One region of the Mesorhizobium sp. CO1-1-8 genome, then DNA from elsewhere that is predicted to be linked to it. Evidence: riboswitches for the same ligand, from Rfam matches in the RefSeq annotation. Region 1 holds a riboswitch; the other holds the start of a gene.

Evidence for each region. A riboswitch is a leader RNA that binds a small molecule or an ion and turns the genes downstream of it on or off. The one in region 1 is predicted to bind S-adenosylmethionine.
Region 2: another riboswitch for S-adenosylmethionine. It lies ahead of metX (homoserine O-acetyltransferase MetX); the one in region 1 lies ahead of LB558_RS19550 (O-succinylhomoserine sulfhydrylase).

What each region holds. Positions count from the first base shown of each region.
Region 1 is NZ_JAIUGZ010000009.1:218,025-228,054, forward strand. Features, by position in the region: gene LB558_RS19515 (magnesium and cobalt transport protein CorA) at 1-967, shown strand, start outside; gene LB558_RS19520 (GcrA family cell cycle regulator) at 1,071-1,589, opposite strand; gene LB558_RS19525 (aspartate aminotransferase family protein) at 1,948-3,147, shown strand; gene argF (ornithine carbamoyltransferase) at 3,165-4,076, shown strand; gene LB558_RS19535 (Hsp33 family molecular chaperone) at 4,170-5,201, shown strand; gene apaG (Co2+/Mg2+ efflux protein ApaG) at 5,249-5,641, opposite strand; partial or broken gene LB558_RS19545 (ceramide glucosyltransferase) at 5,885-7,035, shown strand; gene LB558_RS19550 (O-succinylhomoserine sulfhydrylase) at 7,043-8,230, opposite strand; SAM riboswitch at 8,288-8,365, opposite strand; gene LB558_RS19555 (2'-deoxycytidine 5'-triphosphate deaminase) at 8,507-9,601, shown strand; gene LB558_RS19560 (ABC transporter substrate-binding protein) at 9,703-10,030, shown strand, end outside.
Region 2 is NZ_JAIUGZ010000008.1:195,005-205,034, reverse strand. Features, by position in the region: gene LB558_RS18110 (aldo/keto reductase) at 1-698, opposite strand, end outside; gene LB558_RS18105 (gamma-glutamylcyclotransferase) at 820-1,341, opposite strand; gene LB558_RS18100 (DUF2125 domain-containing protein) at 1,484-2,482, shown strand; gene LB558_RS18095 (sugar kinase) at 2,490-3,413, shown strand; gene LB558_RS18090 (prephenate/arogenate dehydrogenase family protein) at 3,421-4,356, opposite strand; gene hisC (histidinol-phosphate transaminase) at 4,363-5,472, opposite strand; SAM riboswitch at 5,610-5,687, shown strand; gene metX (homoserine O-acetyltransferase MetX) at 5,802-6,971, shown strand; gene metW (methionine biosynthesis protein MetW) at 7,030-7,644, shown strand; gene LB558_RS18070 (Stf0 family sulfotransferase) at 7,593-8,447, shown strand; gene LB558_RS18065 (glycosyltransferase) at 8,548-9,618, shown strand; gene LB558_RS18060 (DUF1330 domain-containing protein) at 9,624-9,998, opposite strand.

The sequences.
Region 1 (10,030 bases):
CGGCATTATCGCTTGCGGCGTCTACACGGCCGGGCGCCGCATCGCCGACATTCCCATCGAGGAAGCCGGCGAATGGGCAAAGAAATCCGGCCATGTCGTCTGGATCGGCCTGTTGGAGCCCGACCGTAACCTGTTGCTGCGCGTCCAGGCGCAGTTTCACCTGCACGAGTTGGCGATCGAGGATGCCGAGCACCCGCACCAGCGACCGAAGATCGAGCAATATGGCGACGCCTTGTTCATCGTCGCCCGCACCGCACAGCTGATCGACGGCCGGGTCACCTTCGGCGAGACCCATTTGTTCGTCGGCTCAGGCTACATCGTCAGCGTCAGGCACGGTCCCTCGACGTCCTATGCCGCCGTTCGTCAGCACTGGGAAAGCTGCCCGCACTCGCTGGCCAAGGGTGAGGATTTCGTCCTCTATGCCATTCTCGATTTCATCGTCGACAATTACATGCCGGTGCTCGAGCAGATCGAGGACGAGGTCGAGGCGATCGAGGACAAGGTTCTGCTGAAGCCGATGACCGCTCCCGACATCGAACGGCTCTATATGCTGCGCCGCGATCTCCTGCGCCTGCGCAATGCCGCGCTTCCGCTGGTCGAAGTCTGCCGACGGCTGACCAGCGCCGAGCTGCCGCAGATACATACCGCCATGCATCCGCTGTTCCGCGACGTCACCGATCACATCCGCACTGTCCAGGAGAAGATCGACAGTCTGCGCGAGGTGCTGGCGTTCGCTTTCGAGGCGAGCTTGCTGGTCGGCCAGAGTCAGGAAACGGCGAACACCAAGAAGCTCGCCTCCTGGGCCGCAATCCTGGCGGTGCCGACGGCGCTCGCCGGCATCTACGGCATGAATTTCAGCGACATGCCGGAACTGAAGATGGAATACGGCTATCCGGTGGTTCTGGGCGCTATCGTGCTGATCTGCACGTTTCTCTACTGGCGTTTCAGGAAGAACGGGTGGCTGTGAAGGAGAGCGAATAGCGAACACAAAAACGGCTTGCTTCCTGTCACGGAAGGCAAGCCGTTTCTATTCGCTATTCGCTATTCGCTATTCGCTATTCGCTATTCGCTCAGCGACTCCGCCGCCGCTCCGATGCCGGCTGGAACGCCACGCGGGCGTGGTACTTGCAGTAGGGACCGGTTTCTGCGGCATCGTTGCCGCAGAAATGGAAGTCCTCTGAAAGCGGATCGCCGTTCGGCCATTTGCAGGTCCGCTCGGTCAACTCGACAAGCTGCAGATGCCGGGAGATCGGCAACACGACATTTTCGACCGGGCGGATGTAGTGGCGTGCCACAGGTTCGGCGTCGAACTGGGTCTGCAAGGCCGTCGCGCCGATCGATGTCGTGACATGGCGTGCCGTCGTTGCTGCGCGTGACACCGATTTCTGGACGGTCGATCCTTGCGCTGCCTTCTTCTGGCGTGCCGGCGTGGCGGTCGAGCGACCGCGGCCCGACAGTTTCAGCCGATGCACCTTCCCGATGACCGCATTGCGGCTGACCCCTCCAAGCTGTGCAGCAATCTGGCTTGCGCTCAGACCCTCCGACCACAGTTTTCTCAAGAGTTCTACCCGCTCGTCAGTCCAGTTCATGAGACCGCGCTCCTCTAAGCGTGCGGCAATCGGAATCCTTCTCCTGACCCGGCAACATTTGCCGGGGCAGACACCACATATATCTGGTGATTAGGTCCGCCGCACGAAATCTAGTTATTTCTCGACTACAACTACTCTATGCGCTGACTCGGTGACAAGAGTCCCAAGTGCAACACGAATCGGTTTTTTCGGTTTTCCCCAACTTGCCCGGTCGCTTATGAGCCGGCGTCCCGTCAGGGGGCTTGCCGCGAGCCACTACGCGACGTTTTCGTTGACTTCATGGCCGAAAAACAGGATAAGCCGCACAGGCCGCCGCTTTGGCGGCTTTTTTGATTTTCCGGTACCGGAGACGCATATAATGAGCGGTTCGGCGCTTTACGAGACCTTTGCTCGCGCACCCCTGGCCTTCGACCACGGGGAAGGCACATGGCTGATTACCGACAAGGGCGAGCGATATCTCGACTTTGCCGGCGGCATCGCCGTCAATTCGCTGGGCCACAGTCATCCGCATCTGGTCGCCGCACTCACCGAGCAGGCCGCCAAGCTGTGGCATGTCTCCAACCTCTACGAGATCCCCGGGCAGAACCGGCTTGGCGAGCGGCTGGCCGGCGCCACCTTCGCCGACAAGGTGTTCTTCACCAATTCCGGCGCCGAGGCGCTGGAATGCGCGATCAAGACGGCACGGCGCTACCATTTCGTCAACGGACATCCCGAGCGCTTCCGCGTCATCACCTTCGAAGGCGCCTTCCATGGCCGCACGCTGGCGACCATCGCGGCTGGCGGCCAGTACAAATATCTCGAGGGCTTCGGCCCCAAGGTCGAAGGTTTCGATCAGGTTGGCTTCGACGACATCGACGCCGCCGAAAAGGCGATCACGCCGGAGACGGCTGCGATCCTGATCGAACCGGTGCAGGGCGAGGGCGGCATCCGCCCGGTGCCGACGCAGTCGCTGAAGCGGCTCAGGCAATTGTGCGAGCAGCACGGCCTGCTGTTGATCTACGACGAGGTCCAGTGCGGCATCGGCCGCACCGGCAAGCTGTTCGCGCATGAATGGTCAGGTGTAACGCCCGACATCATGGCGATCGCCAAGGGTATTGGCGGCGGTTTCCCGATGGGCGCCTGCCTTGCCACGGATGAAGCGGCCGTCGGCATGACCGCTGGCGTGCATGGCACCACGTTCGGCGGCAACCCGCTTGCCATGGCAGTCGGCAACGCCGTGCTCGATGTAGTGCTGGAAGACGGCTTCCTCGAAGATGTCCAGCGCAAGGCGCTGCTGATGAAGCAAAGCCTTGCATCGGTCGCCGACGAGTTTCCCGAAATCATCGAAGACATCAGGGGCACCGGACTGATGCTCGGCCTCAAATGCGCCATGCCCAACACCAAGGTGAACATGGCGCTGCGCGACCAGCACCTGCTGGCGGTTCCCGCCGGCGACAACGTCATCCGCCTGTTGCCGCCGCTCACCGTCACCGACGCCGAGATCCATGACGCGCTCAACCGCATCCGCGCCGGCGCCAAGGGCCTGGCGGCGGCGATCGCTTCCGCCGCGGCGAAGTAATCCCGGAACCATTGCTGATGTCAGTTCGCCATTTCACCGATCTTTCCACCGTTTCCGAAGGCGATTTGCGCTTCATGCTGGACGATGCGGTGGTGCGAAAGGCGCGCCTCAAGGCAGGCGAGCGCACCAAACCGCTCGAAGGCAAGGTGCTGGCGATGATCTTCGACAAGCCGTCGACGCGCACGCGCGTCTCCTTCGACGTCGGCATGCGGCAACTCGGCGGCGAGACCATCATGCTGACCGGCACCGAGATGCAACTCGGCCGTTCCGAGACCATCGCCGACACCGCCAAGGTGCTGTCGCGCTATGTCGATGCGATCATGATCCGCACCACCTCGCACGAGCGGCTGCTGGAACTGACCGAGAACGCCACCGTGCCGGTGATCAACGGACTGACCGACGACACCCATCCCTGCCAGCTGATGGCTGATATCATGACCTTCGAGGAACATCGCGGTCCGGTCGCCGGCAAGACCATCGCCTGGACCGGCGACGGCAACAATGTGCTGCATTCCTTGCTCGAGGCCTCGGCCCGGTTCCGCTTCAATCTCAACGTCGCCGTTCCCGAGGGAAGCGAGCCGGCGCGAAAGCATATCGACTGGTCGCAGGCGCATGGCGGCAAGCTGCACTTCACCCGCTCGCCCGAGGAAGCCGTCGATCAGGCCGACTGCATCGTCACCGATTGCTGGGTGTCGATGGGCCAGGAGCATCGCGCCCGCGGCCACAACGTGTTCTCGCCCTACCAGGTCAATGCCAAGCTGATGGCCAGGGCCAAGCCGGACGCGCTGTTCATGCACTGCCTGCCGGCGCATCGCGGCGAGGAAGTGACAGACGAGGTCATCGACGGACCGCATTCGGTGGTCTTCGACGAGGCTGAGAACCGGCTCCATGCCCAGAAGGCCGTGCTGGCCTGGTGTCTGGGCGCTTGATCCCTGGGAGCTTGATCTGCGGGCGTGTGATGCCTATCTGCGCCGCATCACGCAAATCAAGCGCGTTTCGACGCATGCGCCCCTCAGGGCGGCATGGCCGCGCCCTGGAGCTTTGTCATGTTGGAAACCCATCAAGTGACTGAACATCACCCCAAACTCGGCGAATTCGGCTATGCCGGCGACGATCACGTCGTGCCGTTCGAGGTCGGCCCTCTCGATGTGCGGGGCCGCACGGTCCAACTCGGGCCGATGCTGGACGCCATCCTCGGCCGCCATGATTATCCCGAGCCGGTCGCCCGCCTGCTGGCGGAGGCCTGTGTGCTGACCGTGCTGCTCGGCACGTCGCTGAAGTTCGAAGGCAAGTTCATCCTGCAGACCCGCACCGACGGGCCCGTCGACATGCTGGTCGCGGATTTTTCCACGCCCTCGGCGCTGCGCGCCTACGCGCGTTTCGATGCCGACCGGCTGGAAGCGCTGGTCGCGGCCGGCGAAACCTCCCAGCAGACCCTGCTCGGCAGCGGCGTGCTGGCGCTGACCATCGACCAGGGCGCTCACACGCAGCGCTATCAGGGTATCGTCCAGCTCGATGGCGAGACCCTGGAAGACGCGGCACGCACCTATTTTCGCCAGTCGGAACAGATCCCGACCGATCTCAGGCTGTCGGTGGCCAAGCTATTGACGCCCGGTCCCGGCGGCGCCCGCGAGCAGTGGCGGGCCGGCGGCATCCTGGCGCAGTTCCTGCCGCAGTCGCCCGAGCGCATGCGCGTCCCGGACCTGCCGGGTGGCGATGGCGATCCACGCGAGGAGATCCACGATCCGGCCGACAATTCCTGGCAGGAGTTGCTGGCGCTGCTCGGTACGATCGAGCCGACCGAACTGATCGACCCGACGATCGGCGCCGAGCGGCTGCTCTACAGGCTGTTCCACGAGCATGGCGTGCGCGTCTTCGGCGGCGTTCCGGTCGCCGACCAGTGCTCGTGCTCCAGGGACAAGATCCGCGGCATTCTCGAGGGTTTTTCCGCCCAGGAGATCAAGGACAGCACCGAAGACGGCGGCATCCACGTAGCCTGCGAATTCTGCTCGAAGCAATATGACTTCGACCCGGCGGAATTTGCGGCCCAGTAGAGAAAAAACCACGCCTCACCGGTCGCTCCGCGGCCGGTGAGGCGAAATCAATTCACCGTCCGCCGCGTCCCCGGCAGGTCCAGTGAAAACGCCGGAATGGCGATGTCGAACGTCTCGCCCCGCTTGTTGCGCATCGTGTAGTGCCCGACCATGATGCCGGACGGTGTCGAGAGCGGGCAACCGGACGTGTACTGGTAGCTGTCGCCGGGATTGAGTTCGGGCTGGTCGCCGACCACGCCGGGGCCACGCACTTCCTCGACCCGGCCGGTGCCGTCGGTGATGTGCCAATAGCGCGACAGAAGCTGCACGAAATCGTCCGACTGGTTGTCGATCGTTATCTGATAGCCCCAGACGTAGCGGTTCTCCGAGGGATCCGAACGGTCCTCCAGGTAAAACGGCCTGACCTGCACTTCGATGTTGCGCGTGACGGCGCTATACATAAGCGGCTCCAAAACAATCCGGTAACTTTCGGCGCTCCACGCGGGCTGGTCAACGGTGCGCGTCCTGTCATTGCGGACCGAACCGCAGGTGGCGGCAAAGAATGTCATTTAAGTGACACATGACAATGATGGTGTGCGCCGACCAGTGCCGCACGACTCGGGCGCTCTGTCGAATTGTTGAATCGGTCGTCATGCAGGCAGATTGTTCTGGCGGACCGGTTTTCCTGGAGTGACCGGATCTCGATGGAACTCACTCTCATAGCCGCCACGCTTTCAACTGCCCTCATCCTCTCAAATCTCGCCAGCATCGTGCTCGCCGCTTCGCGCCTGAAACGGCGCCGCGCCATTGCCGCGCCGGCGGGCAAGCCGCGGCCGGTGTCGATCGTCGTGCCGTCGCGCGGCGTCGAGCCGTTCACGCAGGAGACGCTGGAGCGCGCCTTCTCGCTCGACTGGCCGCGCTACGAGTGATTTTCTGCGTCGCCCATGCCGACGATCCGGTGGTCAAATTGATAAACAGGACGATCGTCCGGTTTTCGAAAGTGCCGGCCCGGCTGCTTGTCGGCGACGACCGCATCAGCGCCAATCCGAAACTGAACAATTGCGTCAAGGGCTGGGAGGCGGCGCGGCACGACTGGGTCGTCCTGGCCGATTCCAACGTGCTGATGCCGAGGGACTACGTCCAGCACCTGATGGCTGCCTGGCGGCCCGGCACCGGCCTTGTCTGCTCGACGCCGATCGGCTCGCGGCCGGCCGGCTTCTGGGCCGAGGTCGAATGCGCTTTCCTCAACACGCTGCAGGCGCGCTGGCAATATGCCGGCGATGCGCTCGGCCTTGGCTTTGCCCAGGGCAAGAGCATGCTCTGGAACAAGCCGATGCTCGACGCCAATGGCGGCATCCGCGCGCTGGCCGCCGAGATCGCGGAGGATGCCGCCGCGACCAAGCTGGTGAACAGTCTCGGCCTGCGCGTCAATCTCGTCGCCGCCCCCTTCGAGCAGCCGCTTGGCCGGCGCTCGTTCGACGAGATCTGGTCGCGTCAGGCCCGTTGGGCGCGCCTGCGCCGCGTCACTTTCCCGCTGTTCTTCGCACCCGAAATCCTGACCGGCGCCGTGGTGCCTCTAGTGCTTGCGCTGATTGCCGCAGCCAGTGCCGGCTTCAGCCTCTGGGCAACCGCCATTGCCGCGCTGGCAGCCTTCTACCTTCCCGAGTGCGCGCTGGCCTGGTCCAAGGGCTGGTACCTGTCGCCACGCATGGTTGCCGCGATCATGGCGCGCGACCTGATCCTGCCGGCGATGTGGGGGCGCGGCTGGCTTGGCGGCGCCGTCGACTGGCGCGGCAACGCGATGACCATCGGCACCAAGACGGCCGAGCTGGAGGAGACGCCGTCCGGCGCCTGAAGGCCGCTTACCTGGCCTTCAGCGCCTGCGCGATGTCCTCGAGCAGATCGTCGGTGTCTTCCAAGCCGACCGAGAGCCTGAGCGTGCCCGGCCCGATGCCGAGCTCGGCGCGTGCCTCGTCAGTCAGATTCTTGTGCGTCGTCGTCGCCGGATGGGTGATCAGGCTCTTGGCATCGCCGAGATTGTTGGAGATCAAGACGATGTCGAGCGCGTTCTGCAAGGCGAACGCCGACTGCTTGCCGCCCTTGACGTCCAGGCAGATCAGCGTCGAGCCGCCCGACATCTGCTTCTTGACGATATCGGCCTGCGGATGGTCGGCGCGGCCGGGATAGATGACGCGGGCGATCTCCGGCCGCTCGGCCAAGAAATCCGCGATCCGGCCCGCGCTTTCCGTCTGCTGGCGCACACGCAGCGGCAGCGTCTCCAGGCCCTTCAGCAGCGTCCAGGCGTTGAAGGGCGAAAGGCTTGGGCCGGTATGGCGGAAATAGTCATGCAGGTTCTCGTCGATCCACTTCTTGTCCGACAGGATCACGCCGCCGAGACAGCGCCCCTGGCCGTCTATGTGCTTGGTCGCCGAATAGACGACGATATGGGCACCGAGCTGCAAGGGCTTTTGCTGCAAAGGCGTGGCAAAGACATTGTCGACGATCAGCCTTGCGCCGATCGAATTGGCAAGCGAAGCGACGGCGGCGATATCGACCACTTCCAATGTCGGATTGGTCGGGCTTTCCAGGAAGAACAGCTTGGTGTTCGGCTTGACCGCCTTTTCCCAGTTGGCGATGTCGGTGCCGTCGACCAGCGTCGCTTCGATGCCGTATCTCGGCGCCAGCGTCTCGACCACCCAGCGGCAGGAGCCGAACAGCGCACGCGCCGCCACGATATGGTCGCCGGCCTTGGCGCTGCACAGAAGCGCCGCCGTCACCGCCGCCATGCCCGACGCGGTGGCGCGCGCGTCTTCGGCGCCTTCCAGGGCGCACATGCGCTTTTCGAACATGTCGACGGTCGGATTGGCGTAGCGCGAATAGATGAAGCCTGGCTCCTCGCCCTTGAAACGGGCTTCGGCCGCCTGCGCGGTTTCGTAGACATAGCCCTGGGTGAGGTAAATCGCTTCCGACGTTTCGCCGAAACCGGAACGCAGCGTTCCGCTGTGCACGAGTGCCGTCTGTGGCTTCCAGTTGTGCTTCTTGGTGCTCATCGCTCTTCTTCCAGACACAAAAAAACCGGCCGCGAAAGTCGCAACCGGTCCATACGGCCTTGCGGCCCGACGGTCCTTTAGCGACTTGTTTAACGTGGCTGCAAGCCGACCGGCCAAATCACCACGGGATAACGACCCTTTAGACCCGCGCCACGCTTGCGTCAATTGCCGGCTTCATTAAGAGGTTTGTACCAAGCAGGTTCGGCAAAAGTGTTCCACGGTTTTGCCGCAAGAACCTGCGACAAGAAAATCGTCCGGTCTTGGAGCGAGCCAGCTTTGCGGCAGACAGGCATTCTTCCCGATCAGGACATATCGGCGCTGTTCCAGTCCGGCGCGCTGAAGTCGGCGCGTGCCCTCGACGCCGACCAGATCCAGCCGGCCAGCCTTGATCTCAGGCTCGGCGACAAGGCCTGGCGGGTGCGGGCCTCCTTCCTGCCCGGCCCCAACCACAAGGTCTCGGAAAAGCTCGACCGGCTGCAGCTGCACGAGATCAATCTTGCCGAGGGCGCGGTGCTGGAGACCGGCTGCGTCTACATCGTGCCCTTGCTTGAAAGCCTGGCGCTGCCGGCAGATATTTCGGCCTCGGCCAATCCGAAGAGCTCGACCGGGCGGCTCGACATCTTCACCCGCGTCATGACCGATCGCGGCCACGAGTTCGACAAGATCGCGGCCGGCTATCATGGCCCGCTCTTTCTGGAGGTCAGCCCGCGCACCTTCCCGATCGTCGTTCGCACCGGCTCACGCCTGTCGCAGATCCGTTTCCGCACCGGCAATGCGCTGCTCTCCGAAACCGAGTTGCACGACCTGCATCGCACCGAGATGCTGGTCGCCACCGAGCCGCCGAACATTTCCGGCGGCGGCATCGCGCTGTCGATCGACCTCAACGGCGATCAAAACGGCCTGGTCGGCTATCGCGGCAAGCATCACACCGGCCTCGTCGATGTCGACAAGCGCGCGGCCCAGGAAGTCGTCGATTTCTGGGAGCCGATCCACAAGAGCGGCGCCGGCGAACTGGTGCTCGACCCCGATGAATTCTACATCCTCGTCAGCCAGGAAGCGGTGCACGTGCCGCCGCTCTACGCCGCCGAGATGACGCCCTTCGATCCGCTGGTCGGCGAATTCCGCGTCCACTATGCCGGCTTCTTCGATCCGGGCTTCGGCCACTCGGCGTCCGGTGGCACCGGCAGCCGGGCCGTGCTCGAAGTGCGCAGCCACGAAGTGCCGTTCATCCTCGACCACGGCCAGATTGTCGGCCGGCTGGTCTACGAGCATATGCTGAAGCGGCCGCAGGCACTCTACGGCACCGATCTCGGTTCCAACTATCAGGCGCAGGGCCTGAAACTGTCCAAGCATTTCCGCGCCGCGCGCTGAGCGCCTGTCGCCGTCAGGCAAAATCCTTGCCTGTACCGGCTCGCCATGCTTGGCTGCCTTGCCGCCCGTCAAGCTGGCGGCGTTCAAGGGGAACCAAGAAAATGCATTTTTCGAAATGGGTCATATCGGCAGCGGGCGCTGCCATGCTGGTGATGGCGGCCGGCTCTTTGGCGGCGCAGGCAGCTGAAAAAATCAAGATCGGCACCGAGGGCGCCTATCCGCCGTTCAACACCATTACCGCCGACGGCAAGGTCGAAGGCTTCGACATCGACATCGCCAACGCGCTGTGCGCGCAGATGAAGGTCGAGTGCGAGATCGTCACCCAGGACTGGGACGGCATCATTCCCGCTTTGCAGGCGAAGAAGTTCGACGCCATCATCGCCTCGATGAGCATCACCGAGGAACGCAAGAAGCAGGTCGCCTTCACCA
Region 2 (10,030 bases), on a different contig from region 1:
GGGCTTTGACCGAGATCGGCCTCGCTGCGGTATTTGCCGCTGAGGAAACCCTTGGCCAGGCTGAAATAGGTGATGACGCCGATGTCCTCGGCCACGCACAGATCGCGCAACGGTCCATCGAAGGATGAGCGATCGTAAAGATTGTATTCCGGCTGCAGCACCTCGTAGCGCGGCAGGCTCCGCAAGCTCGCCACATCGAGTGCGGCACGCAACTGGCCGGCGTCGAGATTCGAGCAGCCGGCATAGCGGATCTTGCCCTTGGCGAGCAGCTTCTCGTAGGCGCCAAGGGTTTCCTCATAGGGCGTCGTCGGATCCGGCCAGTGCGACAGATAGAGGTCGATGACTTCGGTCTGCAGCCGCTTCAGCGATGCGTCGACGGCCTTTTCGATGTATGCGGCGGAGAGGTCCTTGTGTCCCTGCCCCATATCCGAACCGACCTTGGTGATCACCACGACCTTGTCGCGATTGCCACGGTCTTTCATCCATTTGCCGATGATGGTCTCCGATTCACCGCCCTTGTGGCCGGGAACCCAGCGCGAATAGGCATCCGCCGTATCGATGGCGTTGAGGCCGGCGCCGACGAAGCGGTCGAGAAGGTCGAACGAGGTTTTCTCGTCGGCGGTCCAGCCGAAGACGTTGCCGCCCAGAACCAGCGGCGCGATGGACAGGTCGGTGCGACCGAGACGGCGTTTCTGCAAGGCGGATCTCCGGGATGATTGGGGCGGGCAAATGGCGCCCGCAGGCTGAGGTTCGGAGCCTAACCTAGGTCTTGCCTGAACGAGGTCAAAGGCCTGGCCGTCTTTTTCCGCAGAGCCAGCTTCACAAAGGCGCGACCTGCCTGGCGACATCCTCCAGCCAGTGGTCGCGGATATCAAGCGCCTCGAGATGCTCCAGCGTGCTCAGCACATAGTCCTCGTTGTTGCCGGACTGGCCGACCGCACCGCGCACCACTGCCGCCGCATCCGCAGCGTCAAGCGCTCCGGCATATTGCTCGTGCTGGCGGTCGACAATGTAGACCACTGCGTCGACCGTACCGCCCCCGTCGAGGCGAATCTTGAGCATGCGCTCCAGATAGACATTGGTGACCAGTTCGCGCTCGCGAAGATAGGCCATGACCTCGTCGCGCAAGTCGCCGGGGACGCGGAATGCGAGGCCGACGCAGGACCCGCCACGGTCGAGGCCGAGCACCAGCCCCGGCCGCTCGCGCGTGCCGCGATGCACGAAGGAATAGACGCAGAGCGAGCGCCGGTAGCCATGCAGGCGGGCACGCTGTGTTTCGACATGCGCGAATCCCGGCCGCCAGATCAGCGAGCCATAGCCAAACACCCAAAAATCGCCCATATCGCCGCGCCTGATTGCAAAAGATGCCAACACCGCACCCGGACCGGTGTTTTTTCTGCCCGTCCCGTCTAACTATTCGTCTGTCTACCTGGCGGAATCGACTACCCGTCCGCAACACCCATGCGTTAACGAGAGCCAAAGCATGACGTCAAGTGACGAACGCCAGCCGAACAAACGTCGCCGCCTGGTCTGGCTTGCGGCATTCATCGTCGTGCTGTTCGCCCTCTACAGCGGCGGCTGGTTGTATCTGGCTGACCGCGTCAGGAGCGAGGCCGGCAAGGCGGTTGCCACGCTCAACAAGAATGGCGTCGAGGCCGGCTGCGCCAATCTCCAGGTCAGCGGCTATCCCTTGAGCTTTACCGTCTCCTGCGACAACCTCGCCTACGAGGACGATGCCAAGAACATTGCAGCCTCAGCCGGCAGTTTCAACGCAGTCGCCCAGATAATCCAGCCTCTGTCGCCGGTTGCCAATCTGCGCGGCCCGCTCAGGACCGCCATTCCGGACATGGTGCCGCTGTGGATCGACTGGGACAATCTGCAAGCCAATTTCAAATTGTGGTGGCCGCTGCCGCAGCGGATTTCGCTGGAGGCAGAGGGCCTTTCCGGCCAGACCGATCCGGCCGACGACACCGATCCGGTGCAACTGTTCAGCGCCGGCAAGGCATCAGGCCAGTTGCAGCCCAACGGTGAGGATATCAACTATCTCGGCAGTTTCGGCGATCTCGAGATCGACCCCGACGCGATTGGTGGGCGCGTGCTGCCGCCGCTCGATGCCAGTGGCGACGTGACATTGAAGAACGGTGTCGCGTTAATCGGCACGCAGGTGAAGAGCCTTCGTGGCCAGGCGATCGAAATCCGCAACCTTGACCTGTCGTCGGGGACGGCGCGCATCACCGTTTCGGGACCGCTCTCGGTCGATGCCGAGGGCTTGGTCAACGCCGACCTGATGATCAGGTTGAAGGACCCGAAGGCGGTGGCGGCCATCCTCGGCGCCGCCATACCCGAGCAGAAAAGCCAGATCGAGCAGGGTTTTTCTGCCCTGGCGGTGCTCGGCAACGAACCGTCGATGCCGCTGAAGGTGGTCAGGGGCAAGGCCTCGCTCGGCTTCATTCCGCTGGGCAAGATCAAGCCGGTCGAATAGCTCAACCATGGCAAGACCCGTGAAGCTGCTGAGCGTTGGCGCATTGACGCTGGATACGATCCTGCGCGTCGAGGCGCTGCCCGTGCATCAGGGCAAGTTCATGGCCTCCGACGGCGTCCAGATCGCCTCGGGCATGGCGACCAGTGCCGCCTGCGCCGCGCATCGCCTGGGCGCCGAGGTATCGCTATGGGCGAGCGCGGGTGACGATGCCGTCGCCGACCAGCTCATCGCCGGCATCGAGGCCGAAGGCGTCGATTGCACCTTTGTGCGGCGCGTCAGAGGCGCCCGCTCGGCGCTGGCCTCGATCCTGGTCGACGCGCATGGCGAGCGCATCATCGTGCCCTTCTATGACAGGCTTGCCCAAGCCGATCCCGAAGCCTTGCCGGTCGCCGACCTCATGGCATTCGACGCCGTACTGGTCGATGTCCGCTGGCCTGGCGCGGCAGCGCTTGCCCTGAAAGCGGCGCGCGCCATCGGCCGGCCGGCTATCCTCGATGCCGATACCGCACCGTTGCAGATCCTGGAACAGCTGGTGCCGCTCGCCACGCACATCGTCGCTTCGGAACCGGCGGCGCGCATTGTCTGCGGCCAGGCGCTCGATCCGGAAACGGCTTGCGCCGATCTCGCCAGCCGCACCGACGCTTTTGTCGCAGTGACAGGCGGCGCGGCGGGCAGCTGGTGGCACGACCGTCGTGCAGGCTGCGCGCGCCATGTCGCGGCGCCGAAGATCAAGGCGGTCGATACGCTCGCCGCCGGCGATGTCTTTCATGGCGCCTTCGCCGTCGGGCTGGCGGAAGCCATGCCGGTCGAGCAGGCTTTGCGCTTTGCCAGTGCGGCCGCCGCGCTCAAATGCCTGCGCTTCGGCGGCAGGCTTGGTGCGCCGAACCGGGCCGAGACGCTGGCCATGGTCGCCGCGACATGGCCTGCCTGAAACAGACTTAGCCCTTCGCGGGATGCTCGACGGCCTGGCGGCCAAAATCGGGCACGTCGATGTCCTGGCCGGCCTCGATGATCGAACGGCGTACGGCGCGGGTGCGGGTGAACAGGTCGAAGAGTTTTTCGCCGTCGCCCCAGCGGATTGCGCGTTGCAGCGACGCCAGATCTTCGGAGAACCGTGCCAGCATTTCGAGGATGGCGTCCTTGTTGTGCAGGCACACGTCGCGCCACATGGTCGGGTCGGAGGCGGCAAGGCGGGTGAAGTCGCGAAAGCCGGAAGCCGAATATTTGATCACTTCGGATTTGGTCACCGACTGCAGATCATCGGCGGTGCCGACGATGTTGTAGGCGATGATGTGCGGCAAATGCGAGACGATGGCCAGCGTCATGTCGTGATGCTGCGGGTCCATCGTGTCGATATTGGCACCGCAGCGGCGCCAGAATTCCGACAGCCTCTCCAGCGCGTCCGGGGCAGTGTCGGGCAGCGGCGTGAAGATGCACCAGCGATTGTCGAACAGGTTGGCGAAACCGGCGTCGGGGCCGGATTTTTCCGTGCCCGCCAGAGGATGGCCGGGAATGAAATGGACGCCTTCAGGCACATAAGGCTGCATCTGCGCAATGACAGACGCCTTGGTCGAACCAACATCGGTGAGGATCGCACCTGGCTTCAGCGCCGGCGCGATTTCCTCGGCAACCGCTCCGGACGAGCCGACCGGCACCGAAATGATGACTAGGTCGGCATCGCGGACAGCTTCCCTCGCGTCGGCGGTATAGCTATCGCCCAGCCCAAGCTCCTCAGCCCGCGCCAGCGTCGCCGCACTGCGCGTCGAGATGGCGACGTGACCAGCCAGGCCCTCGCGGCGGATGACGCGGGCCAGCGACGAGCCGATCAGGCCGATGCCGACCAGCGCGATCTTTTCAAACATCGGTGCGGTCATGGTGTTCTAGCTTTTCAGGAATGTCGTGAGAGCGGCGACAACGCCGCGATTGGCCTCTTCGGTGCCGACGGTCATGCGCAACGCGTTGGGAAAGCCATAGCCCGAAACGCGCCGCAATATATAGCCGCGCGCCGTCAGATAGTCGTCCGCCACCGCCGCCGAATGCTTCTGGTCCTCGGGAAAATGAATGAGGATGAAATTGCCGACGCTGGGCGTCACCCGCAGCCCGAGCTTTGTGAATTCCTCGCTCAGCCAGGCCAGCCAGGTCTCGTTGTGCGCCACGCTGCGCTCGACATGGGCGCGGTCGCGGATCGCTGCGATGCCGGCCTCGATCGCCGTCGCATTGACGTTGAAGGGACCGCGCACGCGGTTGATGGCGTCGACGATGTGCATCGGCGCATACATCCAGCCGATCCGCGCCCCGCCAAGGCCGATCTTGGAGAAGGTACGGGTCATCACCACGTTCTGGGCGGCACCGACCAGCTCGATGCCGGCCTCATAGTCGTTGCGGCGGACATATTCGGCATAGGCGGCGTCGAGCACCAGAAGCACGTTCTTCGGCAGTGCGGCATGCAGGCGGCGCACCTCCTGGAACGGCACATAGGTACCGGTCGGATTGTTGGGATTGGCCAGGAACACGATCCGGGTAGCGGGCGTGACGGCGGCCAGGATGGCGTCGATGTCGGCGCGCTCATCTGTTTCCTTGATCGTCACCGGAACGGCACCCGCCGACTGAATGTAGATCTTGTAGACCATGAAGGCGTGTTCGGTGATGACAGCCTCGTCGCCGGGCGCCAGATAGGTCTGCGCCAGCAGGCCGAGGATCTCGTCGGAGCCGTTGGAGCAGATGATATTCTGCGGGTTGAGGCCATGCACCTCGGCGATCGCTTCGCGCAGCCGCCTGGCGGTGCCGTCTGGATAGACATCGAGCTTTCCGGCAATCTCGCGCGCGGCTTCGATCGCCTTCGGCGAGGGCCCTAGGGGATTCTCGTTCGAGGACAGCTTGTGGACCTTGGCGACGCCGGCGGGCGCCGTGCTCTTGCCCGGCACATAGGCGTCTATGTCCATGATGCCCGCGCGCGGGGTTGGACGTGCCTGGTCCGGTGTCTGGCTCATGTCGCAAAATCCGTCGAGAACGCTTCCTGAGGGAAGCCGCAGCGGAAATACAAGCCGTGGCCCGCAATGTCGAGAGGTGACAGCCACCGGACCAAGGCTGGCCGTTGACGCCGGCGTGCCACAGCCCTAGAAGGGGTGCGAACTTCCGTGGTGATTTGGCCGGTCGGCTTGCAGCCACGTTAAACAACTTGCTAAAGGGCCGTTTGCATCCTGTAACCGGCTTTGCGACTGCAATGCCGGTTTTTTGTTGTCCGTGCCGGCCGGACACCCATATCGGCATCGATTTTCGAAAAGCGCGATGCGTGGGCTCAAAGTGTGAGATGGATGTCATGGCCGTTCTGCGCGCCCGCAAAACCAACAACGAGGCCGACCAGCCGTCGAGCCCGGTTTTGCGTTTTGGCTCCGACAAGCCGCTCAAACTGGACGCGGGCACGCTGCTGTCGCCGTTCCAGATCGCCTACCAGACCTACGGCACGCTGAACGATGCCCGCTCCAACGCCATCCTCGTCTGCCATGCGCTGACCGGCGACCAGCACGTCGCCAGCACCAATCCGGTGACCGGGAAGCCGGGCTGGTGGGAAGTGCTGATCGGCCCCGGCAAGATCATCGACACCAATCGCTTCTTCGTCATCTGCTCCAACGTCATCGGCGGTTGCCTTGGGTCCACCGGCCCGGCCTCGACGAATCCCGCCACCGGCAAGCCCTATGGGCTTGACCTGCCCATTATCACCATCCGCGACATGGTGCGCGCGCAGCAGATGCTGATCGACCATTTCGGCATCGAAAAGTTGTTCTGCGTGCTCGGTGGCTCGATGGGCGGCATGCAGGTGCTGGAATGGGCGTCGAGCTATCCGGAGCGCGTCTTCTCGGCGCTGCCGATCGCCACCGGCGCGCGCCATTCCTCGCAGAACATCGCCTTTCATGAGGTTGGCCGGCAGGCGGTCATGGCCGATCCGGACTGGCATGGCGGCAAATATTTCGAGCACGGCAAACGCCCGGAAAAGGGCCTGGCTGTAGCACGCATGGCCGCCCACATCACTTACCTGTCGGAAGCCGCCCTGCATCGCAAATTCGGCCGCAATCTGCAGGATCGCGAAGCGCTGACCTTCGGCTTCGACGCCGACTTCCAGATCGAAAGCTATCTGCGCCACCAGGGCATGACCTTCGTCGATCGCTTCGACGCCAATTCCTACCTCTACATGACGCGGTCGATGGACTATTTCGACCTTGCCGCCGACCATGGCGGCCGGTTGGCCGATGCCTTCGCCGGCACGAAAACCCGCTTCTGCCTGGTGTCTTTCACCTCGGACTGGCTGTTTCCGACCGAGGAGAGCCGCTCGATCGTGCATGCGCTCAACGCCGCCGGCGCATCGGTATCCTTCGTCGAGATCGAGACCGACCGGGGCCACGATGCCTTCCTGCTCGACGAGCCGGAACTGTTTGCCGCGATAAACGGCTTCATCGGCTCGGCGGCCCGGGCGAGAGGGCTCAGCGCATGACCCCAGAAAATTGCAGGCTCTCCGGATCGGGATCATGCGCCAGGCAGGAGGCGAAGCCATGAGCGTCAACCGCGACCAGCGCGTCGACCTCGAAGTCGTCGCCAACCTCATCCCGCCACAGTCGCGCGTGCTCGATGTCGGCTCGGGCGACGGCTCGCTGCTCGAATTGCTGCAGGACACCAAGCAGGTCGACGGCCGTGGACTTGAGCTGTCGCAGCGCGGCGTCAACGAATGCGTGGCGCGCGGCCTCTCGGTCATCCAGGGCGATGCCGACAAGGACCTCGAATTCTATCCCGACAAGGGCTTTGACTTCGTCGTCCTGTCGCAGACGCTGCAAGCCACCCGCAACCCGAAGCTGGTGCTCGACGAACTGCTCAGGATCGGCAACCGCGCCATCGTCTCCTTCCCCAATTTCGGCCATTGGCGTGTGCGCCTGTCGCTGTTCATCAATGGCCGCATGCCGGTGACCAAGGACCTGCCCTATTCCTGGTACGACACGCCCAACATCCACTTCTGCACCATCCGCGATTTCGTCAATCTGTGCGACGAACTCGGCGCGACAGTGGAGAAGGCAACCGCCCTCGACGCCGCCGGGCAGAAGATCGGCCTGTCGATGCCGTGGTGGTTCTGGAACTTCTTCGGCCAGCAGGCAGTGTTCTTGCTGAAACGGTAGTGTTGATCGCCATGTATCTCTTTCGTAGGCGCCCTCTGCCAGTTGAAGTCCCACCGGATATGCTGGCTGGGTTAAAAGGCGGAATTCTCATCTGCACCTCACCGCGCAGTGGCAGCAACCACCTCGCCGGATTGATGGCAGCCACCGGGCTTGGCAACCCACTCGAGTGGTTCGGGGGCCGCCGTGTTCTAGAATTGCCGAACTATCCCCGCGATCCCCGTTCCCAGGTTTTACGTGCACTGAAGGACGGGCGGTCCTCCTCCGGGATTTACGCGGTCAAACTGTTTGCCAGCCAGTTTTCACAGGTTGCCAAAACCGTGGATCTTCCCGCAAGCCTTCCAAAGCTGCGCTATATGCGGCTGACGCGTAGGGACCTCGTTGGTCAAGCAGTTTCGTGGACCCGCGCTCGTCAGAGTGGTCGGTTCCGCTCTACCGAGGCCGATCAGAAGAGACCATGCTACGACGGCAAAGCAATCGCGGACTCGCTTGAAAAGATCGTCCTGGAAAATCTGGCCTGGGATGTCTGGTTTGCAAAGAACGGATTGTCCTTCCTATCACTGACATACGAAGAACTCCTTGAACATCCACGGACCTGCCTTGAAAGGGCTGCATCTCTGGTCGACGCCAAGCTTGTCTTGGAACCCGGGTCGGATCTCGGTTCGGGCCTCGATATTCAACGAGACACCATCAGTGAGGAGTGGAGAGAGCGGTTCTTGGCGGAATATTCTGACACGTCGAACTTCCATGCCAACAATTACCGTCGCGGTTTTCTTAAAAAGAGGAGCGCAAGGTTCGCGATCTGATCGAACGGCACTGTACGAGAGCACGAAGCATCCAGGGGCGCCAGAGATGCGATGTTATTGATCAAAGCGCATCGCCGTCCATGGCGATCACGAGCACAAATTGTTATTGCCCGCTGGTTTGACAGCCCGCCGGGAGCGTTATAGCCACATCGGCACTAATAACCTGATCGGTTCAGATATGGCTCAAGAGCGTCCAACGTATTCACTCGTCGTCGAAATGGAGAATGCAAAATCGATCGACTGGGACGAGATCGGCGTTGGGATGAAGGCCTTGGCTCGGGAAATCTCATCGGTTTCAGCAACCGGCTTGGCGCGACCAAGGATCGTTATTTCTCACGGGGGAGCAGAGTCGGACAAAGATGCGTTGCGTCGTGAGATTTCGAATGAGGCCCCGCAACTCGGTCAGGTTGCCGAACTCGTCTTCACGGCTTTCCCTGGCGGTCGATATTACGACCTGAAGAACAACGGCATGCTGGCATCGGACGGAGATATCGTCATCTTTATGGATTCCGACGTGGTCGCGGAACCAGGATGGCTACCAAGACTGCTTGAGCCCTTTGAAAACTCTGAAGTTATCTGCGTAAACGGATATACATACCTTTCATACGACGATTTCTTTTCAAGAACGTTTGCGTTGATCTGGTTTTTCCCGATGGCCCGTGGAGACATGCGATTTGCCTCAAAGCGAGCGATCAACGCTAACAATGTAGCGTTTCGACGCGAGTGGATCGTCAGCCATCCTTTTCCAAAACATAACGGCTTCAAGGTTTCCTGCACTTTGCTGATGCGCGAACTGCTGCGGGAGGGCCACAAAATTCATAATGTCGACGCACGCGTTTATCACTATTCGCCGCGGGGCTGGCGGTTCTTTTACTGGCGCGCCCTGGTTACAGGTCGCGACGCTGACAGGAAGTTCGTTGCGCTCAATTCGCCGAGCCGCACGCGACGGATAATCAAGTCTTTCAGCCGGTGGCTCACCATGTCATGGCGCACGACACGACGGATCGTAGGCCATGCCCGGGAAACGGGGATGCCGCTTTGGCAGGTTCCCTTTTCTCTGATTGTCGGCCAGGCATTTTATGGTTTGGCGTTTTGGGGCCAGTTCAGTTTCGCAACTGGCATGGTTCGTGACAAAATCGAAACTGTCCCCGACTATGTTGGGCATAGCTAGACGCTTTACCGCCATTCCTTGAACCGCACTTCAGCGTCCAATTGATCTTGACCCGTCGATTGCTCCAGAACATCCGTGGCCTTGTGCGGATGTTCGACGCCGTCGACGAACACCACATCCGCCTCCGAATTGTCCGTGCGCAGCGCCAGCATCGCCCGGTAGGCGGGCGAATTGTACCAGCCATGCACATGCTGCCTGTCGGGAAATTCCATGATGATCAGATGGCCAGGCCAGTCGTTCTCAATCACCTCCACATCGCCGCCATGGACCAGAAAACGGCCGCCGAAAGGTTCCAGCGTGGCATCTATCTTGCGCAGGTATTCGACGATCTGCGGACCCATTGCGGCTTGGCGCATATGGGCGACGGCGTAAGCGGCCATGACTGAATTCCCTTGTCGTCGAAGCCGAGTTG